DNA from 3 places in the Gallalistipes aquisgranensis genome. Region 3 is predicted to be linked to each of the others. Evidence: riboswitches for the same ligand, from Rfam matches in the RefSeq annotation. Region 3 holds a riboswitch; each other region holds the start of a gene.
What was found. A riboswitch is a leader RNA that binds a small molecule or an ion and turns the genes downstream of it on or off. The one in region 3 is predicted to bind cobalamin.
Positions count from the first base shown of each region.

Region 1 (6,120 bases), on a different contig from region 3:
GTGGAGCCTCCGGTTGCGTTTTCCGGTCTGGCGGAGTGCCCAGTTCACCGCTTTTTTTACAAAATTGCGCGGATCGGTCGAGAAGGTCTCGATCAGGCCGAACAGGGGGAGGAATTTTTCGTCCGGCGCTTTTTTGTCGCCGACGGCGAGGGTGGCGATGAGGGAGAAGGCCGTGCGGCGGACGAACTCCTCCGGCCGGGGTGCGTACTCGGCGATCTTGCCGAACGCATGGGGTGTGTGGCGGAACAGATTCGTGCAGCACTGGTCGCAGATGTCCCACGAGTCGAAACCGGCACTCCATGAGTCGATCAACTCCGGTGTCGTGAGGGACGGGTCGGCCACCATCGGGGCGAGCAGGCGGCATTCGTGCCACGGTTCGTTCCACAGGGCCAGTGCCAGGGGGTGGTCGGGGCGGTATTCGCGGGCGATGGAGCGCAGCACGGGAATCGGAATACCGAGCGCGTGTTCGGTGGAAATGGCGTAGCGTTTCATCTTTCGGGCTGCGGCCGGATCGGCCAGAGCCAGGAGTCTGCCGACGATCTGCCGGGCGGAGGTTTCGGATGCCGTCATGTCATTTTTTGTTTTCCGGAGGGGATGTGGCTTTCCGTCGTTAGGGGATCGGGCACTCCGGTGTATGGAAGGCAAAAATAGCGATTCCGGAAAAATTATGGAAGGCCGTTTTTCGGATTCCCGCCTATTTTTGCGAACTTTGCGGCGAGAATATAAGAGAAAAGATCTATGCCGAATGAAAACAGCCCGTTAGTATTGGGTACGGAGAAAATTTCGAAACTGTTGCTGCATTACGCCATCCCCGCCATCATTGCGATGACCTCCGCATCGCTCTATAACATTATCGACAGCATTTTCATCGGTCACGGTGTCGGTCCGCTGGGAATCGCGGGGCTGGCCATCGCCCTGCCCTTGATGAACCTCGCTTCGGCCTTCGGCTCGATGGTGGGTATCGGAGCCTCGTCGCTGATGTCCATCAAATTGGGACAGAACGATATGAAAAGTGCCCATTCCATTCTGGGCAACGTGGTGCTGCTCAACACGATCGTCGGTCTCTCCTTTACGGCCGTGACCCTCACGTTCCTCGACCCGATCCTCTACTTTTTCGGGGCCAGCGAAGTGACCATCCCCTATGCCCGCGATTTCATGCGGATCATCCTGGCCGGAAACGTCGTAACGCACATCTACCTCGGACTGAACGACATGCTCCGCGCTTCGGGCTATCCGACCAAGGCGATGTTCGTCATGCTGACCGCCGTGGTCTGCAACTGCATCTTCAATCCCCTGCTGATCTTCGGCTTCGGGTGGGGTATCCAGGGATCGGCCACGGCCACCGTGATCGCCCAGACCGTGGCCATGAGCATCGAACTGCACCATTTCTCCTGCCGGAAGAGTTTCATCCATTTCCAGCGCAGCATTTTCCGGCTGAAAGCGAAGATCGTTCGGGGTATTCTGTCGATCGGCCTGGCGCCGTTCCTGCTCAACGTGTGCGCCAGCATCGTGGTGATCTTCATCAACAATGCGCTGAAGAACAACGGCGGCGACCTCTATATCGGGGCCTACGGCATCGTCAACCGCGTGGTGCTCCTGTTCGTGATGGTCGTGGCCGGTCTGAACCTGGGCATGCAGCCGATCGTTGGGTACAACTACGGGGCCCGCAAGTACGACCGTGTGAAGCGGACCCTGCGGCAAGGTATTCTGGTGGCTACCTGTGTGACGACGGCCGGATTTCTGTTGAGCCATATCTTCCCCGTGCAGATTTCGATGCTCTTCACCACCAACGAGGAGCTGCTGGCCGTGGCCGAACAGGGGTTGAAGGTGGTGACGATCGTCTTTCCGCTGGTCGGGTTCCAGATCGTGACCTCCAGTTTCTTCCAGTCGATCGGCAAGGCGCAGAAGGCCATTTTCCTGTCGCTGACCCGTCAGATGCTTTTCCTGATTCCGCTGCTGGCGATCCTGCCCTCGCATCTGGGCAGCCTCGGGGTTTGGGTGAGCATGCCGATCGCCGATACGATGGCCGTGATTCTGGCCGCGGTTTTGCTGACCCGCCAGATGAAGAAGTTCCGCGAGGAGGAGGCCCTGCAATTATAGAATACCCTCTAAAACAGAAGTTATGGATCAGAAATTCGTCATTACCGTGGGTCGCCAGTTCGGAAGCGGCGGCCGCGTGATCGGCCGGCGTCTGGCCGAAATGCTGGGGATCACCTATTACGACAAGGAACTGATGAAGGAGGCCGCCCGCGAGAGCGGACTTTGCAGCGAATTTTTCGACCGGGCGGACGAACGGGCCCCGACGACCTTCATGCATGCGCTTTCTATGGGTTTCGGATACGACGGCATTCTCTCCAACGAGAACATCTTCCGTTTCCAGTCGGAGACGATCCGCCGGGTGGCCGAACGCGAGTCGTGCGTGATCGTCGGCCGGTGTGCGGATTATATCCTGCGCGACCACCCGCTCTGTTTCAGCGTGTTCGTGCACGCTCCGACGGAGGTGCGCGTGGCCACGGTCATGCAGCGGAACGGGCTGCCGGAGCGCCAGGCCGCCGAACTGATTGCCAAGACAGACAAGAGCCGGGCCGCCTATTATGATTTTTACACGGACAAGAAGTGGGGCGATGCGGCTTCCTACCACTTCTCGATCGACTCGTCCCTGCTGGGCATGGAGGAGACGGCCGGGTTCATCCGGATGCTGGTGGAAAAGAAGCTCTGATCCGAAAAAAACGGCCCGGTTTTTTGCAAATTGAAATAAAAACTCCATTTTTGCACTCCGTATCGGTTCCCGTAACAAGGGGATTAAAAGGGAACGCCGTGAAAGTCGGCGACAGTTCCCGCTGCTGTGAGTCTCGCCCGGAGGTCGTCTCCGGGATGTGCTTTCAGGAATACAGCCACTGGTTTTTGCCGGGAAGGCCCTGGAAGCGAGACGAGTCAGAAGACCTGCCGGTATCGAGGATTTTACATTCCTACGGAGAATGGGATGGAATCGGCCGCTTCTGCCGCCGCATTTGTCTGAACGATTCGTCGTGTATTGTGAAATCCGGTTTGATAAGGACGTAAACCAAATTTCGATACGCGATGAAGAAACTGGACTTTTTTAGCAGATTTTGTTTGATGGCTGCCGTTCTTGTGTCGGTGGCAGGATGTGAAAAGCACGGGACCGAATGGCCGGAGGAAGAGCCGGAAAAACCCGTGAAAGAGGGGGTGTATGTCCTGATGGAGGGAAATGCCAATGCCTCCCAGAACGGGGAGATGTATTTCATCGCACCGAACTCCACGGCGTTCCCCACCTTTGCGACCGATGGGGATATTTACGAGAAATCGAATCCGGGACACAAAGCGGGGAGCTATCTTGAAGATATGTATATCTATGATGGCAGGATGTATCTGGTCTCCCAGAAAGGAACCGATAACGGCGGGGACGGCCAGATCGTGATTCTGAATGCGGAGACGCTGAAAATCGAAGACGTTATCGAAACGGTCAATCTGGGTGCGCTGGACAATCATCCTCAGCATATCGCGGTGGTGAACGATAAGATATACATCCAGTATGCCGTCTCCGATATGGAAACACATTCGGGAATCCGGGTGTTCGATCTGAAAACCAAAAAGATGGCTTCTTCCGATATTGAGGGAACCTACGGGGAATTCTCCAAATCGGGGGCGGCCAAGGCCCGCATGCTCGTCAGCCGTGGCTATGTGTATGCCTCGTGCGGGGAGAGCCTCGTGATTATTGACCCGGCGACGGATCGGGTCGTCAAACGGATCACTTTCGAAGGCCGCCAGGTGAAGGATGTGGTCAAAGGCCGGGATGCGAACCTGTATCTGGCTGTTTCCGGTACTTTCGAGGTGTCAGGTTCGGGGTGGACCGCCACTTATACCTACACTTCCAAATCCAAAATCGTCAAGATGGATCATTCCGGAAATATACTGTCCGAGAAGGAGATAGATGTGTACTTCCCGGTTATGACCTATACACCCAATGTTTCCATGTGCGCCAGTCTTACAGAGGATGCTCTCTATTTCTCGGGGGGATACGACGATGATTATTATGCAACGGACAGTTTCTGCCGTTATGATTATACGACGGGCACCCTGACGAAAACGAGTATTTCGGAGACGACGGAAAATGTCAACGGGCTGATGGGTTATATGGCTGTCGATCCGTGGACGAATCGTCTGATCGTGCCCATTCAGGGCAATGTACTCGCCTCCTACGATGCTTCTACCTGCGAATTGGCCGAGTACGACAAAGCCAATAAGACCCCCGTACCGTTCTGTGCGGGAGTTTACAGTACGAAGCAGTTCGAGGCGACCTGGCTGGCCAGATAGCCGCCTTGTCCGCTGTTCGGTCGGGTAGGTATGATCCGTGTCCGGAAACCGTTTTTCCCTGTCCGGGTGTCGTTTCGGCAGGAGCCGGCTGAGAGAGGGATGTAGTTATTTGCCATAATAACCCGCCTTGTCTCCTGAGGGAATGTCCCCGGCGGGGAGAAAGACCGGTTGCCCGGAACGGAAAAAGGCGCTCCATCGGAGCGCCTTTTCTTATGGCAGCAGGGGCTATTTGCTACCCTTGGCCTGGTTGGCCACGGCTTCCATCAGTTTGCGTATCTCTTCCGGGTCGCCCAGAAAATAGTCCTTGACCGGTCGCAGGTCGTCGTCGAATTCGAAGACGTAAGGGACCGCCGTAGGCAGATTCAGACTCACGATGTCGTGGTCGGATATCTGTTTCAGATGCTTGATAATGCCCCGCAGGCTGTTGCCGTGGGCGACCACCAGCAATTGGTCGGCCGTTCGCAGCGAGGGGAGGATCGTCTCCTTCCAGTAGGGAAGACACCGTTTGATCGTCTCCTTGAGCGATTCCGTCAGGGGAAGTTCTCCGGGCGGGACGTTCCGGTACCGGATGTCGAACCGGGGATTGCGCGGATCGTCCCCGCCGAGGGCCGGAGCTGGAATGTCGTAGCTGCGGCGCCACAGGAGCACTTGTTCATCGCCGTATTCGGCTGCGGTTTCGGCCTTGTTCAGTCCTTGCAGGGCTCCGTAGTGCTTTTCGTTGAGCCTCCAGTCCTTTTCGACCGGAATCCAGTCGAGGTTCATCCGGTCGAGCACGTTGTCGAGGGTCTTCACGGCGCGCTTGAGATAGGAGGTGAAAGCCCTGTCGAAGACGAGGCCCGCCTCCTGCATCAGGTCGCCTGCCCGGAGCGCCTCTTTCACGCCCTGTTCGGTCAGGTCCACGTCGGTCCATCCCGTAAAGCGGTTCTCGAGGTTCCACTGGCTCTGTCCGTGTCTGAGTAGTACGATCTTTTTCATCTTTCTATGGTTTTTCGTTGCGTTTCACTTCGTTTTCCAGCGGTTTCCCGGCGGCGAAATCCGCCACGTTCCGGAGGGTCGTCCGCGCGATGTTGTGCAGCGCTTCGGCCGTGAAGAAACCCTGGTGGGAGGTCACGATCACGTTGTTGAACGAGAGAAGCCGCGCCAGTACGTCGTCGTCGATGATCTTGTCCGACTGGTCTTCGTAGAAGTATTCGGCCTCTTCCTCGTAGACGTCGAGCCCGGCCGCCCCGATCTTCTTCTCCTTCAGCCCTTCGATCAGGGCCGGGGTGTGGATCAGCCGGCCCCGACCGGTATTGATGAGAATCACGCCGTCCTTCATCCGGGCGATCGACCGCTCGTTAATCATGTAACGGGTCGATTCCGTCAGCGGACAATGGAGCGAGATGATGTCCGAGCGGCGGTAGAGATCGTCGAGGGAGGTGTACAGCACGTGGTTGTTGAGGGCGTATTCCGCATCGGGATAGGGGTCGTAGGCGATGACGTTCATGCCGAAACCCTGCAGAATGCGGATCAGCACCCGGGCGATCCGGCCCGTGCCGACGATTCCCGCCGTGCGGCCGTACAGGTCGAACCCGAGCAGCCCGTGCAGCGAGAAGTTGCCGTCCCGCGTGCGCCAGTAGGCCCGGTGTATCTTGCGGTTCAGCGACAGCATCAGGGCCACGGCGTGCTCCGCTACGGCATGGGGCGAGTAAGCGGGTACACGGACCACGGTCAGGCCGTTTTCTGCGGCTGCCTGCAGGTCTACGTTGTTGAACCCGGCGCATCGCAGGGCCAGCAGCCGGACAC
Region 1 is NZ_JADCJY010000002.1:107,251-113,370, reverse strand. It holds gene INF32_RS09815 (DNA alkylation repair protein) at 1-570, opposite strand, end outside; gene INF32_RS09810 (MATE family efflux transporter) at 739-2,100, shown strand; gene INF32_RS09805 (cytidylate kinase-like family protein) at 2,123-2,719, shown strand; cobalamin riboswitch at 2,766-2,965, shown strand; gene INF32_RS09800 (DUF5074 domain-containing protein) at 3,118-4,335, shown strand; gene gpmA (2,3-diphosphoglycerate-dependent phosphoglycerate mutase) at 4,561-5,310, opposite strand; gene INF32_RS09790 (2-hydroxyacid dehydrogenase) at 5,315-6,120, opposite strand, start outside.
Region 1: linked by a shared signal. The riboswitch ahead of INF32_RS09800 (DUF5074 domain-containing protein) and the one ahead of INF32_RS04335 (DUF5074 domain-containing protein) in region 3 are both predicted to bind cobalamin.

Region 2 (6,120 bases), 930 kb from region 3:
GGCCGACGGAAGCGTGAGCGTCACGGGCCTGTATGCTCAAAAGGATTTCCGCGCCGGCGGATTTCACTTCAACAACAGGGTATTGCTGCAATGGAGCACGTCACAGGAAGTCATCCCGGTGCCGCTGGCCAGTGCCTACCTCTCCTATTTCTTCGAATTCAACGTGGTGAAGAACGTACTGCGCATGCAGATCGGTCTCGACGGACGGTATAACACGAAGTACTATGCCTTCGGTTACAATCCGGCGCTGGCCAAGTTCTACAACCAGAGGGAAAAGGAGCTGGGGAACTATCCGATGGTCGATGCGTTCGCCAACGCCAAGTGGAAACGCATGCGTATCTTTCTGAAGTTCCAGCACGTCAACGAGGACCTGATCGGAGGCCGCAACTATTTTCAGGTGCTGCACTATCCGCTCAACCAGCGGATTTTCAAGATCGGATTCTCGTGGGGTTTCTATGATTAGCTTCTGCGCGGCGGACGGCTGCCCGCTAAACATCTGTTATGTTTAAACGGAACGTATTTTTTTTAGTACCGGTTCTTTTTCTTTTTGTCTTTTCCGACTGCGGCCGCCGCGGAGGGCTGTCGTCCCTCCTGCAGGAGCGCGATACGCTGCGGGTGGCCATGGACGTGGACATGCCCGGCTATTTCGTGCTGGGCGGTGAGGGGTACGGCTACCAGTACGACCTGCTCGGGGCCTATGCCGATGAACTGGGCGTCGAACTGAAGGTGGTGCCGCAGAGCGCGCCCGATTCGTGCGCCCGGCTGCTGGCCGAAGGGAAAGCGGATATCGTGGCGACGCTCTCCTCGCATGTGGAAGGGAGCTGGAGCGCACGTGCGCTTCCCGTCTATACTACCTCTTACGTGATGCTGGCCCGCAAGGGGCTGGCCGCCGGATTCCGGGAGCGCGGCGGAGGGCTGACCGCACGTATGCTCGAAGGCCGCAGTCTGATGGTACCCGACGTTTTCCGGAAGACGGACGATTACGGGATGCTGCTCGATTCGCTTCGGGGCAGCAACGTGTTTCTCTCTTCGCGCAACAGTTTCGACCTGATGGAGGAGCTCGGCGACGGGAAATACGATCTGCTGATCTGCGAAAAGAGCGAGGCGCAGCTCGGCTGTGCTCTGGTACGCAACATCGAACAGGTCTGTGCCTTTCCCGGCACGGTCTCCATGAGTGTCGTGCTCGGGGGGGAAGGTGCGGGGCTGAAGAGACACTTCGCCGCATGGTTGGAGCGGTACCGCAACGGAGAGGAGTATGCCATGCTCAACGAACTCTATTTCGAGAGGGGTATCGTGGGGCAGTTCATCGGCGACGGACGCCGGGTGCCGGGCGGTATTTCGGCGTGGGACGACCTGATCCGCAGCGTGGCGCAGGAGGAGGGGTACGACTGGCGCCTGCTCTCGGCCATCGCCTACAACGAATCGCGGTTCAATGCCTATATCGTATCCCGGCGAGGCGCGCGGGGACTGATGCAGATCATGCCGGTCGTGGCGCGCCAGTTCGGTGTGCACGAGAGCGAAATCATGAAACCGGAGATCAACGTGCGGCTGGCCGCGCGTTTGCTGGGCAAGATCGAGCGGACGCTGAAACTGCCGGAGCGGATGCCTTTCGAGGACCGCATGAGCCTGATCCTGGCCTGTTACAACGGAGGAATCGGCCACGTGATGGATGCCCGGGGACTGGCCGCCAAATACGGAGGCGATCCGAATTCATGGGCCGACGTGTCGTTTTTCCTGCGGTGCAAGGCCGATCCCGCCTATCTGGAGGACGAGGTGGTGCGGCACGGCCGGTTCACGGGGAGCGGCGAGACGCTCGCTTTCGTGGACCGGGTGATGGGCAAGTACCGGAGCTATTGCCGGGTGGTGAACTGACCGCCGGAACCGGAGATATGGAGAAGGAGGGGAGCGGCGAAACGCTCCCCTCCTTCCGTATTTTCCCGTTTCGGGATGCAGGGTGCCGCAGGCGGATTGCCGGAAGAAGGGAATGACCGGCGGAACGGGCCGTTTTGCGGTCCGGCACCTGTCAGAAAAGACCGGCGAGCTCTTCGAAACGGCTCAGTTGCCGCAGATGCGGATGTTCGATCGGTTCCGCCTTTTCGTGTTCCCAGGTCACTTCGAAAGGAATGTATACGGCATAGCCGCCCAGCGCGAGTACGGGCCGGATGTCCGACCGGAGGGAGTTGCCGACCATGACGAACCGGTCCGGAGACACGCCCAGCCTTGCCATCAGGCGGGCATACTCCTTCTCCCCCTTGTCGGACATCACCTCCGTGTGTTCGAAGCAGTCTGCCAGACCCGAACGTTCCAGTTTGCTCTCCTGGTCGAGCAGGTCGCCTTTGGTGGCGACGACGAGCCGGTAGCGGTTTCTCTCCTTCAGCTTCTCCAGCGTTTCCCGTACGCCCTCCAGCGGAAGGATCGGGATGCGGAGCAGCGACTTGCCCCATTCGACGATCTGTGCGGTCTCCCGGGCCGTCAGACGCTCGCCCGCGATCTGCACCGCCGTTTCGAGCATGGAGATCGTGAAGGCTTTGGCTCCGTAGCCCAGCAGCTCCATGTTGGCGGTTTCCGTTCGGTAGAGGGCGGCCGAGATGCGTTCGGGTGCATCGTATTTCGCCAACAGACCGATATACCGGTTCTCCGTATCCCGGAAATGCGGTTCGTTGCTCCAGAGCGTATCGTCGGCGTCGAATGCGATGACTTCTGCGTGGTTTATCATATCGTTCGGGTTATTGATCGGGCCATATCCAGTAGTAGAGGGCGGCCCAGGCCACGAATCGGGCTCCTTTTCCGATCAGCATGAAGAGGGCCGTCCTTTTGAAATCCGTCTTGTAGAATCCCAGCGCCACGGCCATTACGTCGCCCACCAGCGGCAGCCACGTCATCAGGGCCAGCCAGCTGCCCCAGCGGTCCACACGGGATTTCTGCCGTTCCAGCGTCTCTTGTTTGACCTTCAGCCACCGTTCGATCCACTCCCAGCGGCCGAGCCATCCGAGCCAGTAGGAGGTGAGCCCTCCCAGCCAGTTGCCCGCAGTGGCCACGGGAATGGCGATGAAGGGATTGCCCCCGGCGGCCAGCAGACCCACCAGCATCACGTCGGACGAAAAAGGGATAACCGTCGCGGCCAGAAAGGCCCCGACGAACAGCCCCGTATATCCCAGATTCATCAGCCACTCCATGCTTGCCGGTCGTTCGGTGTGCGTTCGGTCGCGCCCCCAAAAATAAGCATTTCTTCCGGAATGGGCGGATTGTTGATAAAAAGATGATAGTTTTCTCCGTGCGGCAGGAACAATGGTTCCGAATATGTCTACTTTTACACTGTTTCCGGTGGCGGGGTTACGGCCCCGTCCCGCAAGAGGGAACACCGTGCGAATCGGTGACAGTACCCGCTGCTGTAATTCTCGACGAGCCCGGGGCAGGATGCCACTGCAATGTTTTTGTGGGAAGGCGCCCCGGGGGAGGAGATGAGTCAGAAGACCTGCCGGAAATGCCAGCGATAGATCCTGCTTTCGGGAGTTAGGGCGACAGGAGAGACCGGAACGGCGGCGCGTGCCGCGTGTCTGGGTTCCGGGTGTTTCCGATCCTTTTCCCGCTGGGGATTTTCGCAGGGACGCCGCGGCGGAGTCGTCCGCCGGGAGAACGCATGTGGAACCTTTAAAACGAATGAAAACGATGAACGGATCGGAATTTACGATCGTGAAGCGGGACGGGACGCGGGAGCCCTTCTCGATGGACAAGATCACGGCGGCGATCGCCAAGGCTTTCCGCTCGGTGGGCAAGGAACCCTCCGAGGCGGTGCTCGAAAAACTGACTTCCAGTCTCTACATCTGTGCGGGGACCACCGTGGAGGAGATACAGAACCAGGTGGAGCTGGCCCTGATGAGCCACGGGTATTACGGGGTGGCCAAGTCCTTTATCATCTACCGCCAGCAGCACCTCGAAGACCGGGAGGTGCGCGACAAGCTGGCTTTCCTGATCGACTACTGCGAGGCCGAGAATCCGGCCACGGGCAGCAAGTACGACGCCAACGCCAACGTCGAGAACAAGAACATCGCCACGCTGATCGGCGAACTGCCCAAGTCGAACTTCATCCGCCTGAACCGCCGGCTGCTCTGCGACCGGATCAAGCAGATGTACGGCAAGGCGACGGCCGACCGTTACCTTGAACTGCTCGACGGTCATTTCATCTACAAGAACGACGAGACGAGCATGGCCAACTACTGTGCCAGCATCACCATGTACCCGTGGCTGATCGGCGGCACGGCCTCGATCGGGGGCAACTCCACGAAACCGACCAATCTCAAGTCGTTCTGCGGCGGTTTCGTCAATATGGTCTTCATCGTGAGCAGCATGCTCAGCGGGGCCTGCGCCACGCCGGAGTTCCTGATGTACCTCGACTATTTTATCCGGCAGGAGTACGGCGACGACTACATAGCCGATACTGACCGCGTGGTCGATCTTTCGCTCCGGCAGAGGACGCTGGACAAGGTGATTACCGACTGTTTCGAACAGATCGTCTATTCGATCAACCAGCCTACGGGGGCCCGGAATTTCCAGGCCGTTTTCTGGAACATAGCCTATTACGACCGGTTCTATTTCGAGAGTCTTTTCGGCAACTTCTTCTTCCCGGACGGTTCGCGTCCCCGGTGGGAGACGCTCGACTGGCTGCAGCGCCGGTTCATGCGCTGGTTCAACGCCGAACGGACGAAAACGGTGCTGACCTTCCCCGTGGAGACCATGGCCCTGCTCTCGGAGAACGGGGATGTGAAGGACCGGGAATACGGCGATTTTACGGCGCAGATGTATGCGGAGGGCCACTCCTTCTTCACCTATATGAGCGACAACGCCGATTCGCTCAGCAGCTGCTGCCGCCTGCGCAACGAGATACAGGACAACGGGTTCAGTTACACGCTCGGTGCCGGAGGCGTCTCTACGGGGTCGAAAAGCGTGCTGACGATCAACCTGAACCGCTGTATCCAGTACGCCGTGCGGCAGGGAACGGACTACACCGTTTTCCTCTCGGAGGTGGTCGATCTGGTACACAAATTCCAGTTGGCCTACAACGAGAATCTGAAGGTGCTTCAGGGCAAGGGGATGCTTCCGCTGTTCGATGCCGGGTATATCAATATGGCCCGCCAGTATCTGACCGTCGGGGTGAACGGACTGGTCGAGGCAGCCGAATTTCTCGGGATTCCCATCAACGACAACGAACGCTACCGTTCCTTCGTGCAGGATGTGCTGGGGATTGTGGAGCGCTATAACAAGCAGTACCGCACGAAAGAGGTGCTCTTCAACTGCGAGATGATCCCGGCCGAGAACGTGGGGGTGAAGCATGCCAAGTGGGACCGGGAGGACGGTTATGCGGTGCCGCGCGACTGCTACAACAGCTATTTCTACGTGGTGGAGGACTCCTCGCTCAACGTGCTCGACCGTTTCCGGCTGCACGGCCGCCATTATGTGGAGCACCTGACCGGAGGATCGGCCCTGCACATGAACCTGGACGAGCATCTGAGCGCTCCGCAGTACCGCCAGCTGTTGCGGGTGGCCGCCCGCGAAGGGACGAACTATTTTACCTTCAACATTCCCAATACGGTCTGCAACGACTGTGGACATATCGACAAACGCTATCTGCAGGAGTGCCCCGTGTGTCACAGCCGCAATACGGACTATCTGACGCGCGTGATCGGTTATCTGAAGCGGGTGAGCAATTTCTCCCGGGCGCGCCAGAAGGAGGCGGCCCGCCGTCATTACGCGCACGGTTCGGAACAGGTGTGAAAACCGGCAGGAAAAGGGGCGGTCCGGACATGGGCCGTTCGCTTTTCCGGAACGGCAAACAGAAAAAGAGATGCTTAAATTCGTAAGTTACGATATCGTCTTTCAGGAGATACCGGACGAAGTGACGCTCGCGGTCAATATCTCGGGTTGTCCGAACGGTTGTCCGGGCTGTCACAGTCCTTATCTGTGGCGGGACGAAGGACGGCTCCTGGTTCCGGAGGAGGTGGAGGCACTGCTGGAACAGTACGGCGGATCGGTTACCTGCCTCTGTTTCATGGGGGGCGACGGCGCTCCGGGGGAGGTGGCCGCGCTGGCCCGGTGGCTCCGGGAGGCTTATCCCGGGTTACG
Region 2 is NZ_JADCJY010000001.1:2,060,026-2,066,145, reverse strand. It holds gene INF32_RS08365 (putative porin) at 1-463, shown strand, start outside; gene INF32_RS08360 (MltF family protein) at 502-1,872, shown strand; gene INF32_RS08355 (HAD family hydrolase) at 2,024-2,716, opposite strand; gene INF32_RS08350 (YqaA family protein) at 2,727-3,176, opposite strand; cobalamin riboswitch at 3,306-3,497, shown strand; gene nrdD (anaerobic ribonucleoside-triphosphate reductase) at 3,670-5,772, shown strand; gene nrdG (anaerobic ribonucleoside-triphosphate reductase activating protein) at 5,843-6,120, shown strand, end outside.
Region 2: linked by a shared signal. The riboswitch ahead of nrdD (anaerobic ribonucleoside-triphosphate reductase) and the one ahead of INF32_RS04335 (DUF5074 domain-containing protein) in region 3 are both predicted to bind cobalamin.

Region 3 (6,120 bases):
CGATGGCATCGGGGTCTTCGCCCGGATTCACCACCTGCAGGGTACACTGGGCCGAAACGGAGGCATCGTTCTGCAATTTGGCCGTGATGACGGTCGTCCCGACGGAAAGAGCGGTTACCAGACCGCTTGCATTCACCGTGGCGATCGACGGGTCTCCGCTCTCCCACAGAATAGCTGCCGACAGGGCCACCTCCTGCGGAGTGACCGTCGCCGTCAACTGCTTGGTCTGCCCAACCGTAGCGACCACCTCGTCATCCATGGCGATAGTGACGTTCAGTTCCAGATCCTCTTTCTGGCAGCCGGAGAACAATACGACCGAACAAGCCAGTGCTGTAAAGATTTTTTTCATGGAATGATACATTTGATTATTAGTATTCACTTTTTCTTGCCGGGTTTGATAAACGCCTTCCTGTCGGGAGCGGGCGTCTCTACCGCAGATCGATCACCGAACCGGCGCTGTAACCGTTTCCATTACACAATTTCGCCGAAGTTCCGGTGCTCAAATCGAAACGATAGAAAGCATACGAATAAGAGCCGAATCCGCCAAAAACGGTTTTGCGGTCATAACTCAAATCGAGCGTACCGGCAGAACCGAGAGACTGACCGGTACTGATCATCGTCAACCTTTCCGCATTCAAATCGAACAGATAGACATTGGTTTTGGCTCCATACATAAATGAGTCCTTACCATAGAACAGCAACGCATTTTCACCGGGCAGATGACGCAGCCCCGAGCCGTCGGTGTACCCCATCGTATAAGCATTCAGCAGCGCACCCGACAACGGATACTCTTTTTCCACGGCAAAAGTCGTCCCGTTCAGACGAACGATCTTGCCGGAAGAACCGGCCACGGCACTCATGCCGCTGAACTCGGCTCCTACCGCCACATAGATCTCGCCCTCGTTTCCGACAGTGAGACCCACCACATGACGGTTCTCCCCGAAAGCAGCAGAAACAGGTGTCACCGCATCGGTCTCCGGATCGACGGTGTACAAGCCTTCTGAGGTTGCACCCAACACCTTATCGCCCAGGCGACACATCAACTCGGGAATGTTTTTGGGAACGACCACATGCCGGACCACTTTCCTTTCCGTCAGGTCCACGACCTGAAAGCCTCCGATGGTTGCACTCTGGGCACAGATGATATAGGCTTTCCGGTCGTCCACCTTAAAGGTTCTGTAAATAGTTCCGCAGGAGGGAAACGTCTCTTTGTCTCCGCTGTTTCCCTTCTCAATCACTTTTTTGGCCTTCAAAGTCTGGGGATCGGCAATGACCAGAGGGTTATCTCCTCCCACCGTAACGTACAGATCATTTCCATACAATGCGGCCCCCTGATTGGCCGAAACACCACTGATCCGTTTGTCGCTTTCGAACGTAGAATAATCCTCGTTCAAGACGGTAATTCCTCCTTCGCCTCCGATCGCCAGCAGTTTTCCCCTGTAAGGACCGTTCACATTGATCGTAAAGGAAGTGTCGGCCGTCGTAGCGTACCGGCTGTTGGTCAGCGACACGGTCAGTGTGTAAGCACCGGACCACTTCGTATCGGAAAACCGACAGGAATTGCCGCTGGCCGAGGTTATTTCCTCGCCGTCCAGCGTCCATTTGTAAGAATCGGCATCTTCAGCGCTGAGGGTGATCGTCACCGGATCGCTGTCCACATCGAGATTGATTCCATTCGCAAGGCTCTGCCCATCGGAAAAAGCGATGCCCGTGATTTTCGGGACGAGCGTCCCCTCTTCATTCCCGCCCTCGTCCTTGCCGCAGGATACGAACACGGCCAAGGCCAACGCACAACAGAAAAAATTCTTCATTTTGCTGTAAACTTTTAATTAATAAAAATTAAAAAACAATCAGATTTTACAGCAAGCCGAAGACAGGCATGGAAGTATGTTTTTCACAGCCACCCGTAAACCGCAGGTCTGTAAAATCCGATGCAGGCAGGTCTTCTGACTCGTTCCTGTTTTAAAGCCTTCCCGGCAACAGCAATACCAGTGGCGTAATTTTAAAACTTTTTGACCCTGCCGCAGGGATTTCCCGAACGGCAAGGCAGGAACATACAGCAGCGGAAACTGTTGCCGATTCGCACGGCATTCCCTTTTAATCGAGCCGTCTCCGAAGAGACGGTTATCGAACCATTGCTGGCGCAAAGGTAACATTTTGCGCCGAAATTATATACAACAAAACAAAAAAAGGCAGGTATTTAAAATACCCGCCCCTGTTTGAGGTCTTCCACGAACCGGTCGATGCGCTGCATCTGCCGGGGAATGTCGATTCCCTGCGGACAGTGCGGATTGCATTGCCCGCAACCGATACAGTGGTCGGCCTGCCGCAGACGGGGCACCGAACGGTCGTACCCCACTAGGAATATCCGGCGGGCCCGCCGGTAGTTGGCATCCTGCGACGAGGAAGGCATATTCCCCTCGTTGATACACTTGTTGAAGTGAAGTAGGATTCCCGGAATGTCCAGCCCGTAGGGACAGGGCATACAGTATTTGCAGTCGTTGCAAGGAATAGTCGGATAACGCAGCAGAGCCTGAGCCGTCTCTTCGAGAAAAGCCTTGTCGTCGTCGGTCAGCTCCTCGAGCGGCGAATAGGTGCGCAGATTGTCCTGCAAATGTTCCATATAGGTCATACCGCTCAGCACCGTCAGCACTCCCGGAAACGAACCGGCGAACCGGAAAGCCCACGAAGCGACGCTCGCCTCGGGCCGGCGCTGACGAAGTTTGGCCGCGATATGGTCGTGCACGTTCGAAAGCCGTCCGCCCAGAAGCGGCTCCATGATGACGGCCGGAATACCCCGTTTCGCCAACTCCCCGTAAAGATATTCGGCATCCGTATTGCGTGCGTTGACCTCCTTGGCATGTTTCCAGTCCACGTAGTTGAGCTGGATCTGCACGAAGTCCCATTTATACCGGTCGTGCTGCGACAGCAGGTAATCGAACACGCGGATATCCCCGTGATAGGAGAAACCGAGGTTGCGGATACGCCCGGCCTCACGTTCCGCCAGCAGAAAATCGAGCATTCCGTTCTCCTCGTAACGGGATCGGAACGCCCCCATTCCGTCGCCTCCCATACCGATTCCGTGAAGCAGATAATAGTCCAGATAGTTCACCTGAAGCTCTTTCATGGAGTTGCGGTACATGGCCATCGACGCTTCCCGGCTCCAGGTGCTCGGAGCGAAATTCGACAGTTTAGTGGCGATGAAATATTTTTCACGCGGATAACGGCTCAGAGCGATACCCGTAGCCCTTTCGGATCGTCCCTTGCAATAGGCCGGCGACGTGTCGAAATAGTTCACCCCGTGTCCGATGGCATAGTCCACCAACCGGTTGATCGTCTCCTGGTCGAGTTCGTCCGCACCGTCCTCTCCGCCGAGCGTCGGCCAGCGCATGCAGCCGTACCCTAAAAGCGACACCCGTTCCCCGGTTTTCGGATTGGTCCGGTAAGTCATCCGGTCGGTCGGGACCTCGCCCTGTACCGGCTGGCCACCCAATACGGGCGTGTTTTTCCCTCCGCAGCCGGCCAGCACCGCCGCCGAGGTGACCGCGGCTCCTGCTCCGATCCGGCGGAGAAATTCACGGCGATCTATCTTTTTGCCTTTCGTTTCCATAGTGATTTCAAATTTAGATCGTTCGGTGTTGTTCGTGCCCCTCCACATAGATGGCACTGAAGGGCCGGGCCGGGCAAAGGTTCTCGCAGGCACCGCAACCGATGCAGCGTTCGACGTTCACGGCCGGTATTTTCGGGGAGTTCTCCGCTTCGGGATCGGATGCGACCATCGTAATGGCTCCCGTGGGACAATGGCGGGCACAATTTCCGCACTCCACACCGTCCGTCAGCGGCACGCAATTCCGACTTATCCAGACGGCATGCCCGATCTGAACGGACGATTTCTCAGCCAGGTCGGTGAGGCGGATCGCATCCGTCGGACACACCTCCGCACATTTCCCGCACTCCGGACGGCAATAACCGCGTTCGTAGGACATTTCGGGCTGCATCAGGGTCTCCAGTCCGGCCGACGGTCTCAATACACCGGTAGGGCACACCGCAACGCAGAGCTGACAGCCCGTACAATGGGTTCGCATGTGGCGGAGCCCCTGGGCACCCGGCGGAACGATCGGGGTGGCACGGTTCGGAATCTGTTTGTCCAGGATAACGGCCAGGCCGCCATCCACTTTTTTCTCCTGAGCCCGGAGAGCTGCAGTACCGGCCAACAATCCCAAACCCGTAAGGAATCCCCTGCGGGCGGCATCCGTCTCCGACGTCTTCTCTCCGACTGCGGCGACTGGCTGCGGTTGCCGCTTCTTGAAACGGAAATCGTAACGGATAGCCCCGTGAGTACAGGTCTCAATGCAGTCCAGGCAGGTCACGCAGCGGCTGTAATCAATCCTATGGGCTTTGCCGTCGATACAGGAAGCCTTGCACGCACGGGAACACAAACCACAGGCATTACACCTCTGCGGGTCAATCTCCGGACGGAACAAGGAATAACGGGAAAGCAGTCCCAACACCGTACCTACCGGACAAATCGTATTGCAATAGGTCCGTCCCCCCCTCCAGGCCAAAAGGACCACCACGATGAACGTGACGGCCGCGATCAGAAAGGTGGGCAGGCTCTTTAGCCATACATCCGTCGTGTAAAAGGCGTAACTACCTGCTCGTTCGGCGAGATAGGCCAGCAGATTGTTGCCCCATCCGTACAGCGGGGCGAACAGGTTCTGCACGATACGCCCGTAAGCGCTGTACGGCGCGAGCAGGGCCACGAACGACCCGACACCCGCCGCCACGGCACACACGAAAAGTGCCAGCACCCCGTAACGCAGCCAGGATTTGGCCGGAGAGTAGGAAAAACGGTATTTCTTCCGTTTCCGGCGTCCGCTGATCCATGAAACGACATCCTGGAAAACACCCAGCGGACAGATCACCGAACAATACACACGGCCGAACAGCAGGGTCAGCACCGCCAGCAGGGCGACGACCCCGACATTGAGCGCCAGCACGGCCGGCAGAAACTGTATTTTCGCCAGCCACCCGAACCATGCATGAAACGTTCCCGTGAAGTCGAGAAACAGCAATGTGACGAACACGAAACAGACGAGAGCAAGGGTTATTCTTATTTTCCGCAACATAGATAGAAATTAGTGTGAACGTCCATATCCTTACATCGTTGCAAATATACCTAAAACTAGGTAAAAATTTGTACACGAATCACAGCTCATCTTACCAATATTACCGTTTTTCAGCGATTTTTTCCGTCCGGAAGGAGAGACCCGGCAAAACGAAGACACCCGATCATCCGATCGGGTGTCTTTCCGTACTCGATAGGGGAATCGAACCCCTATTTGCAGAATGAGAATCTGCCGTCCTAACCGTTAGACGAATCGAGCGATTAATTCGGTCGCAAAGATAGATAAAAAATATAAACCTGAAAAAAAATCGGCAAAAAAATACCCAACAAAATAGCAAGTCGCTGAATTACAAAAAAGTAGGGAGAAGCGAGTCCCCCTACCCTTTTGCAGATTCCAGCCCGGACAGTAACATCAGAACGAAACACCGATCCGGAAACCGAAGTTGTTCAGATCATCGATCGAATAGATCCAGAGGTTGTCATGATTGGATGCATAACTGTAATAGACTGCCACGTGGAACCCGAACCGGTTGGCCGGCGAGGGGAATATATTGACGCCGAGTTCCGGCGACAGATAGAATCCCCAGGTGTTCTCGTACGTCTTCAGAACGTAATAATAGGTGGAAATCCGGGTAAAATTGGGACCTATCTTCAAGCCCGCATAAGGCTGAAAAACGCTGTGCTTAAAGAAATTGTAGCGTCCGGAAACACCGAACGGCAGCTGGAACAGCGAATGTTGCTGGTCGGTGTTGACCGAAGAGTTGCGTCCCAGGTCCAGCGTCTGGCGGTCGATGTACTTGTTATTGGTGTGATAGGAAATGAATCCCCCGACCGTAATCGCAGGTGTGACGAAGGCGCCCCCTTCGAAGTTCATTCCCCAACCGGAGGATTTGTCGGCAAAACTCTTACCCAGCGGTACATTGTACTGCCAGTCGACGTTGAAGTAGCCGTCGGGAATGAGTTGGGCCTTCCCGGGCATAAAGGCGAGCACG
Region 3 is NZ_JADCJY010000001.1:1,125,503-1,131,622, forward strand. It holds gene INF32_RS04330 (Ig-like domain-containing protein) at 1-349, opposite strand, end outside; gene INF32_RS04335 (DUF5074 domain-containing protein) at 429-1,811, opposite strand; cobalamin riboswitch at 1,920-2,152, opposite strand; gene INF32_RS04340 (aldo/keto reductase) at 2,201-3,610, opposite strand; gene INF32_RS04345 (4Fe-4S binding protein) at 3,624-5,129, opposite strand; tRNA gene INF32_RS04350 (tRNA-Glu) at 5,316-5,387, opposite strand; gene INF32_RS04355 (outer membrane beta-barrel protein) at 5,541-6,120, opposite strand, start outside.